DNA from 2 places in the Sporosarcina saromensis genome. Region 2 is predicted to be linked to the other one. Evidence: a T-box and tRNA genes for the amino acid it is inferred to sense, from the RefSeq annotation. Region 2 holds a T-box; the other holds one or more tRNA genes.
The links. The T-box of region 2 lies ahead of thrS (threonine--tRNA ligase). A T-box ahead of a tRNA ligase gene usually reads a tRNA of that ligase, here a tRNA-Thr.
Positions count from the first base shown of each region.

Region 1: it has a tRNA-Thr gene. The T-box ahead of thrS (threonine--tRNA ligase) is inferred to sense a tRNA for this amino acid. The anticodon was not compared.

Region 1 is NZ_CM142738.1:1,552,920-1,557,122, reverse strand. It holds gene queG (tRNA epoxyqueuosine(34) reductase QueG) at 1-551, opposite strand, end outside; gene ACVHUV_RS07715 (B3/B4 domain-containing protein) at 607-1,311, shown strand; tRNA gene ACVHUV_RS07710 (tRNA-Leu) at 1,446-1,526, opposite strand; tRNA gene ACVHUV_RS07705 (tRNA-Cys) at 1,556-1,629, opposite strand; tRNA gene ACVHUV_RS07700 (tRNA-Gly) at 1,640-1,714, opposite strand; tRNA gene ACVHUV_RS07695 (tRNA-Gln) at 1,719-1,790, opposite strand; tRNA gene ACVHUV_RS07690 (tRNA-His) at 1,800-1,875, opposite strand; tRNA gene ACVHUV_RS07685 (tRNA-His) at 1,915-1,990, opposite strand; tRNA gene ACVHUV_RS07680 (tRNA-Trp) at 2,014-2,087, opposite strand; tRNA gene ACVHUV_RS07675 (tRNA-Tyr) at 2,094-2,178, opposite strand; tRNA gene ACVHUV_RS07670 (tRNA-Thr) at 2,189-2,264, opposite strand; tRNA gene ACVHUV_RS07665 (tRNA-Phe) at 2,280-2,355, opposite strand; tRNA gene ACVHUV_RS07660 (tRNA-Asp) at 2,361-2,436, opposite strand; tRNA gene ACVHUV_RS07655 (tRNA-Met) at 2,440-2,514, opposite strand; tRNA gene ACVHUV_RS07650 (tRNA-Val) at 2,624-2,699, opposite strand; tRNA gene ACVHUV_RS07645 (tRNA-Glu) at 2,815-2,889, opposite strand; tRNA gene ACVHUV_RS07640 (tRNA-Ser) at 2,910-3,001, opposite strand; tRNA gene ACVHUV_RS07635 (tRNA-Asn) at 3,005-3,079, opposite strand; rRNA gene rrf (5S ribosomal RNA) at 3,135-3,250, opposite strand; rRNA gene ACVHUV_RS07625 (23S ribosomal RNA) at 3,515-4,203, opposite strand, start outside.
Region 2 is NZ_CM142738.1:3,116,544-3,120,746, reverse strand. It holds gene ACVHUV_RS15990 (replication initiation and membrane attachment family protein) at 1-428, shown strand, start outside; gene dnaI (primosomal protein DnaI) at 432-1,379, shown strand; T-box leader at 1,444-1,683, shown strand; gene thrS (threonine--tRNA ligase) at 1,734-3,671, shown strand; gene infC (translation initiation factor IF-3) at 4,194-4,203, shown strand, end outside.

The DNA.
Region 1 (4,203 bases), 1.6 Mb from region 2:
ATTGGGGTATCCGGTGCAAATGGAATGTTCGTGATCATCTCACCTAAATAGACGTATGAACCGAATTCCGGTGTAATAATGGAGCAGTTTTTCGCAGACCAGCCAATTCCTGCTCGTTCCGCTACCGCACGGTCCACCAATTCACCCGTATCGACCATAGAACGCATCTTGGCGTCGGGTACTTGTGTAGCAATAAACGTTTCCAACAATTGTAGCTTCTCACGGAGCACTACATGATAATCCATCCCCCATGAAGCTCTACAAAAAATTCCACGACGCTCTCCTTTCTTTCCTTTCGGAGAAGCATCCATTTTTGATGGATAAGCTACTGCTATGGCGATGATACTCTCAGCCTGATCGAGCAATAACGTCGGTTCCGTCCGTTTTTCAACGTCACTTTCTTCAAAACCGGATTGATACCCCAATTCCTGTTGTCTTTTTAATCGGTTCTTCAATTCAAGAAAAGGGGCTGCCGTCGTAAAGCCAATTTTATCAATTCCGATTGCATGTGCATACTCTCTTATCGATTGTTGAAGCTGAGCGACCTTCACAACGTTTCGCCTCCTTTATGATATGATTGACAAAAAGATAACAAGGGTGATCGGCTTGAACATTCAAATAGACAAAGAACTCTTAACCATCCTACCACATGTAAAAATCGGCATTAACCATTATACCAAAATTACGGTATCAGAATCTCCTCAAATGTTAAAAGGTAGGCTCCAATTATTTCAAGAACAGCTTTATTTCGAGCTGGACACTAAACCATTAACTGAGTTTGCAAACATACAAGAATGTCGAGCGGTTTGGAAAGCTCTTGGCGCGGATCCAAACCGCTATCGTCCTTCAGTAGAATCCCTTTTTAGAAGAATAAAGAAACAAGAGTTTCTTCAATCAGTGCATACCGCTGTCGATTTAAATACATTCTTCTCTCTTCAATATGAAATACCGATCGGCATTTACGATTTGGCGAAAATTGTAGGTGATATTCAACTGACACAAGGTAATGAAGACGACAGCTATGATGGCTTAAACGGTCGTCCCAATTCATTAAATCGTCTTCTCTTACTGAAAGACGATTACAGTCCTTTTGGTAGTCCTTATGTGGACTCTGTCAGAACAGCAGTGACAGCAGAAACGACTGAAGCGATACAGATTTTCTTTATACGGCCATCTATGGACACAACAGAAGCCCTTCAACTTCTTCAAGCGAGCGGCAAGATGTTTACGAGCATGAGTGGCGGAGAAGCTGAGTCTTTTGTGCTGCATGCAGGTCAAACTTCTATTGCATTAGAGAATGATCAGGCTTAAGTTCATTATGAACTAAACTTAGATAGGCCCCTAGCATAAAACGCTTCCTCTTCATAAAGACAGAGAGAAGCGTTTTTCAGGATGGTTCCCCAATAAAAAAAGATACAACCTGGGTTGTATCTCGTAAGTGTGGATACCCGAGGCCGGACTTGAACCGGCACGCCTCGCGGCATCGCATTTTGAGTGCGACGTGTCTGCCATTCCACCACTCGGGCATATTCAGAATACACAGCGTTCATAAAACTGGAGGCGGCAACCGGAATCGAACCGGTGGTAAGGGTGTTGCAGACCCGTGCCTTACCGCTTGGCTATGCCGCCGTATGAAAAGTGGAGCGGAAGACGGGATTCGAACCCGCGACCCCGACCTTGGCAAGGTCGTATTCTACCACTGAACTACTTCCGCGAAACTGGGGTAGCTGGATTCGAACCAACGAATGACGGAGTCAAAGTCCGTTGCCTTACCGCTTGGCTATACCCCAAAAAGTAAATGGGGCGGACGAGGGGAATCGAACCCCCGAATGTCGGAACCACAATCCGATGCGTTAACCACTTCGCCACGACCGCCATAATAGAACTATATTCATTTTGGATAATTGCTGTGAATGGGGCGGACGAGGGGAATCGAACCCCCGAATGTCGGAACCACAATCCGATGCGTTAACCACTTCGCCACGACCGCCATCATATTGAATTAAACAGTAATGGCAGGGGCAGTAGGAATCGAACCCACACCAAAGGTTTTGGAGACCTCTATTCTACCGTTAAACTATGCCCCTGTATAATGGTGGTGGGGGACGGATTCGAACCGCCGAACCCGGAGGGAGCGGATTTACAGTCCGCCGCGTTTAGCCACTTCGCTACCCCACCAAGGGAAAAATGGTGCCGGCGATAGGAGTCGAACCCACGACCTACTGATTACAAGTCAGTTGCTCTACCAACTGAGCTACACCGGCATCACTATATAAAAATGGTGGCTCAGGACGGAATCGAACCGCCGACACAAGGATTTTCAGTCCTTTGCTCTACCGACTGAGCTACTGAGCCACATATGGCGGTCCCGACCGGGATCGAACCGGCGATCTCCTGCGTGACAGGCAGGCATGTTAACCGCTACACCACGGGACCATTTGGTTGCGGGGACAGGATTTGAACCTGTGACCTTCGGGTTATGAGCCCGACGAGCTACCACTGCTCCACCCCGCGATAATAATAGTTGTAGGAATTTTAAATCCTACGCTTTCAGTGTTTCATAAGATGTTGTTATAATTTCCTTTTAGGAAATTATACAAATCACATGTTGCGTTTAAGTTAATGGTGGAGGATGACGGGTTCGAACCGCCGACCCCCTGCTTGTAAGGCAGGTGCTCTCCCAGCTGAGCTAATCCTCCAAGTTTAAAGCGTGATAAGCTGCGCATCTCTTTGTCAGCTTCTTTCACTCACTCGGTCACTCGGTCACGTACTGTTGTACGTTCCTTCTTTTGCTTTGTAATGCTAAGTAGTAAATGGTGACCCCTACGGGATTCGAACCCGTGTTACCGCCGTGAAAGGGCGGTGTCTTAACCGCTTGACCAAGGGGCCATATAATAAGTAAAGTAAACTGGCGGAGAGCAAGGGATTTGAACCCTTGAGACAGCGTTAACCGTCTACACGATTTCCAATCGTGCTCCTTCGGCCACTCGGACAGCTCTCCAATTGGCTCCGCAGGTAGGACTCGAACCTACGACCGATCGGTTAACAGCCGATTGCTCTACCACTGAGCTACTGCGGAATAATCAGTAACAACTAATTTACGGTTGTTACATTCAGTCATCTTGTAAATGACTGCCCAGCGACGTCCTACTCTCACAGGGGGAAGCCCCCTACTACCATCGGCGCTGAAGAACTTAACTTCCGTGTTCGGTATGGGAACGGGTGTGACCTCTTCGCTATCGTCACTAGACTGTTTTTCACAGGACAAGATTTATTATATCAAATCTGGTCAATATTGCAAGCGTTTTTTTTAAAATAATTTATTTTTATTCGCTCAAAACCGGATAAAACCAACATTGTTGCTAAACACAAGTTCAACTATACTAAATTAACATTGTCCAGCTTCGACTCCCAGTCGCTCGAGGTCATAAGCCATCCTGCTCCCGTGGCTATGCCACTCCTTGCAGGCCGTCTTATGCTTGTCGCGCCTATGCGGTCGTCTCCGCTTTTCTTAAAGGATAAGTCCTCGATCGATTAGTATCCGTCAGCTGCACGTGTCGCCACGCTTCCACCCCGGACCTATCTACCTCATCATCTTTGAGGATCTTACTTACTTGCGTAATGGGAAATCTCATCTTGAGGGGGGCTTCATGCTTAGATGCTTTCAGCATTTATCCCGTCCATACATAGCTACCCAGCGATGCCTTTGGCAAGACAACTGGTACACCAGCGGTATGTCCATCCCGGTCCTCTCGTACTAAGGACAGCTCCTCTCAAATTTCCTACGCCCGCGACGGATAGGGACCGAACTGTCTCACGACGTTCTGAACCCAGCTCGCGTACCGCTTTAATGGGCGAACAGCCCAACCCTTGGGACCGACTACAGCCCCAGGATGCGATGAGCCGACATCGAGGTGCCAAACCTCCCCGTCGATGTGGACTCTTGGGGGAGATAAGCCTGTTATCCCCGGGGTAGCTTTTATCCGTTGAGCGATGGCCCTTCCATGCGGAACCACCGGATCACTAAGCCCGTCTTTCGACCCTGCTCGACTTGTAGGTCTCGCAGTCAAGCTCCCTTATGCCTTTGCACTCTACGAATGATGTCCAACCATTCTGAGGGAACCTTTGGGCGCCTCCGTTACACTTTAGGAGGCGACCGCCCCAGTCAAACTGCCCACCTGACACTGTCTCCTACCCGGATCA
Region 2 (4,203 bases):
AAGAACCACTTCCTGTCGATGTGCAGCTTGCTGAACGTTTAGTAACGGTACACGGTTTCACAGTTGGCGTTGTCAATGTCCTGTTACATTATGTCATTATCCGAAATGACGGGAAAATAACGAAAAACTATGCAGAACGGATTGCGTCTCACTGGGCTAATAAAAAAATTACAACTGCAAAGCAAGCAATGGACATGTCTAGAAAAGAGCACGACCAGTATATGCAATGGCAAAAAGAAGGAAGTAAGCAGACAAACTCTCGAAAACAAAGGCAAGGAAGAGAAGAGAAGCTGCCGGAGTGGTTCCGTAAAAACGATGAAACAGATGATCGTAAACAAGCTAACAAAAAGGATGTTGACCCATCCATGGATGAAAAACGTCGTCAACTAATCGCCAAGTTAGATGCGATGAGAACGGAGGGGAAATAATAGATGGAGCGAATCGGAAGTACATTAAGAAGGGTTGTCAATCCGTCAGAGTTGGCGGCTAGATATGAAGCGGTGCGAAATGAAGTGATGGAATCTCCCGCTGTTCAACAGTTTATTGAAGAGCATGCGGCTTCCATTGACAAAGCGGTTGTTGAGAAGAGTTTAATGAAGTTATATGAGTTTGTGTCTGCTTCACATCAATGTGAAAAGTGTCCACATCTGGATGGGTGCATAAACGTAATGAAAGGCTTTGAACCAAAACTTGTTTTGTCGCAAGGGTTCATTGACATTGATTATGTTAAATGTCCGAATAAATTGGTTGACGATGAAAGACGAAACATTACGAATATGATTGATAGTATGCACATGCCAAAAGATGTGATGGAAGCGCGTCTTCACCATGTCAATTTAGAGCATGATGACAGTCGCATTATTGCAATTGAAGCAGCCGCACAATTTCTTAGTGAATACAGTGAGACAGGAAAACTGCCGGAGCGCGGATTCTACATTTACGGGCCATTTGGAACGGGCAAATCTTATATTCTTGGAGCACTTGCGAATGAACTTGCTAATCGTCGAGTGAGGACAGTCATTGTTTATATTCCCGAGTTTCTGCGGGAAATTAAACAATCGATTCAAGACCAAACGTTCAATGACAAGATTGACTTTGTGAAGAAAGCGGAAGTCCTTATGTTAGATGATTTTGGTGCTGAATCCATCTCTGCCTGGGCGCGAGATGAAGTGCTAGGTACGATTTTACAATACCGAATGGCAGAGAAATTGCCTACTTTCTTTACCTCGAACTATAATTTTAAAGAGTTGGAGCATCACTTAGCGTATACGCAACGAGGTGAAAAGGAAGAGGTTAAAGCAGCGAGAATTATGGAACGCATTAAAACGGTAAGTAAACCGATTGAATTGAAAGGTTCCAACCTTAGAAATCGGAATTGACATGAAGGACAAATCGTCACTTGCAATTTTCTGAGACATTCCTTATACTAATGAGTATTATATTCGAAATGTATTGAAGAGGACATGAATCGATAGCTCCACTTACAGAGAACAGGGTCTTTAGGCTGCAAGCCCTGTAGTTGCGAACATCGATTTACCACCTCTGAACAGCATCAGTGAACTTCTTTAGTAGCTGATGACGGCCCCGGCCCGTTAGCCGTTTCAGAGCTCCATGTCCGCGAGTACGTATCGAGGATGTGGAAGGAAGAAGGGTGGAACCGCGAGCAATAGCTTCGTCCCTTTATTGGGATGGGGCTTTTTTTGTTCAAAAAAATCGAGTGAGGAGTGTTTACAATGGCAGAACAGATTCAATTAAAATTTCCAGATGGTGCGATAAAGGAATTTCCCGCGGGCACAACAACAGAAGAGGTTGCTGGATCTATCAGCCCTGGTCTAAGAAAAAGTGCGTTGGCAGGTAAGGTTGGAGAGAAACTTGTGGATTTGAAAACACCAATCCTTGAAGATGGTGACATTGCCATCATTACTCCCCAATCAGATGAGGCGCTTGAAATCTTACGCCACAGTACTGCGCATTTACTGGCACAAGCGGTAAAACGCAAGTTTCCAGATGCAAAATTAGGGATTGGACCAGTCATTGACAATGGCTTCTATTATGACATCGATTCACCTACACCGATTACAGCGGAAGATTTGCCTGAACTTGAGAAGGAAATGAAACGCATTATCGGTGAAAATTTACCGATTATCCGCCATGATGTTTCGCGTGATGAAGCAGAAAAACGTTTCAAAGAAATTGACGATCCCTATAAGATTGAATTGCTTGAAGCGATTCCAGCCGGCGAGCAAGTATCCATTTACGAGCAAGGAGAATTTTTCGACCTTTGCCGCGGAGTACACGTTCCATCCACAGGCAAGCTGAAGGAATTCAAACTGTTAAGTATTGCGGGTGCATACTGGCGAGGCGATTCCAAGAACAAGATGCTACAACGTATTTATGGAACAGCATTCTTCAAAAAAGAAGATTTACAAGAACATTTACGCTTGTTGGAAGAGGCGAAGGAACGGGATCACCGTAAAATCGGAAAAGAGTTAAATTTATTTACAAACTCCCAAAAAGTCGGTCAAGGCCTTCCTTTATGGCTACCAAAAGGTGCAACAATTCGTCGAATCATTGAAAGATATATTGTCGATAAAGAAGTGAAGCTTGGTTACGATCACGTGTATACGCCTGTACTTGGAAGTAAAGCATTATATGAAACTTCAGGCCACTGGGGACACTACCAGGACGGCATGTTCCCGGTCATGAGTATGGATAATGAAGACCTAGTGCTCCGTCCGATGAACTGCCCACACCATATGATGATTTATAAAAATGGCATCCATTCTTATCGGAATTTGCCTGTCCGTATTGCGGAACTTGGCACAATGCATCGTTATGAAATGTCTGGCGCATTGTCAGGGTTACAACGTGTCCGTGGAATGACTTTGAATGATGCGCATATCTTTGTTCGTCCGGATCAAATCAAAGACGAATTCCGTCGAGTTGTTCAATTAATCATTGATGTGTATAAAGATTTCAATATTAATGATTACTCATTCCGTCTGTCGTACCGTGATCCGGCAGATACTGAAAAATATTATGATGATGATCAAATGTGGGAACATGCACAACGTCTATTGAAAGAAACAATGGATGAAATGGGCTTGGACTATGTAGAAGCAATTGGAGAAGCAGCATTCTATGGTCCTAAGCTGGACGTTCAAGTTAAAACAGCGATTGGTATGGAAGAAACACTTTCGACTGCACAGCTTGATTTCTTACAGCCGGAACGCTTTGAATTGACATATATCGGGGAAGACGGAAAGCAACACCGTCCTGTAGTCATCCACCGTGGTGTCGTTTCAACAATGGAACGTTTTGTGGCTTTCTTAATCGAAGAGTACAAAGGCGCGTTCCCGACATGGCTTGCACCTGTCCAAGTCGAAGTGATTCCAGTTTCACCTGATGCGCATTTTGAGTATGCCAATAAAGTGAAAGAACAGTTGGTTGCTGCAGGCTACCGAGTAGATCTTGATAGCCGTGATGAGAAGATTGGTTATAAGATTCGTGAAGCGCAAGTACAAAAAATTCCTTATATGCTAGTACTAGGCGATAAAGAAGTCGAGTCTGGAGAAGTGAATGTACGTAAATATGGTGAGCAAAAATCAGAAAGCATGCCGTTTGCTGACTTTTTGAACTTGATAAAAGCGGATGTTTCACACGAGGAATAATTTCTTGAGTTGTTTAAGTTCAGCCAGGTAATCGAGTTTTCCTGGCTGAACTTTTTAACAGCATTGCGGTATGTGAAAGTAGCGCTTTAAATTAAACGGTTGACATTCCTTTTATTGAATGATAGACTTATTAAGGTTAATGAATACAGTTTGTGGTATAAGAAGGAGCTGCCCGCTTCTCACCTGATCGACGCTTTACGTTGTTGACAGGTCAGCACATGAGTGAACGTGCCGTACACGTAGGTGTACGTACACATAAGCGGGTAGACAAATGTACTGTTTGTCTACCTTTTTTATTGTCCGGATTACGGGCACCAGTCCCTCGGAATTGCTACGTTCCTAAAGGAAATTGCATGATAGCTGTTTTTTTACGGGTTATTTAGCTCTTTTTCTGAACGTTCCGGTGCCCTGTGCTCTTCTTAATCGAATGGACTATGGGGCCCCTGCCGGAATGGTGGGCGGTATACCCAAACCGTGTATTCGCGAGACAACATTCGGAGGTGGATTACTATTAGCAAAGACATGTACGTAA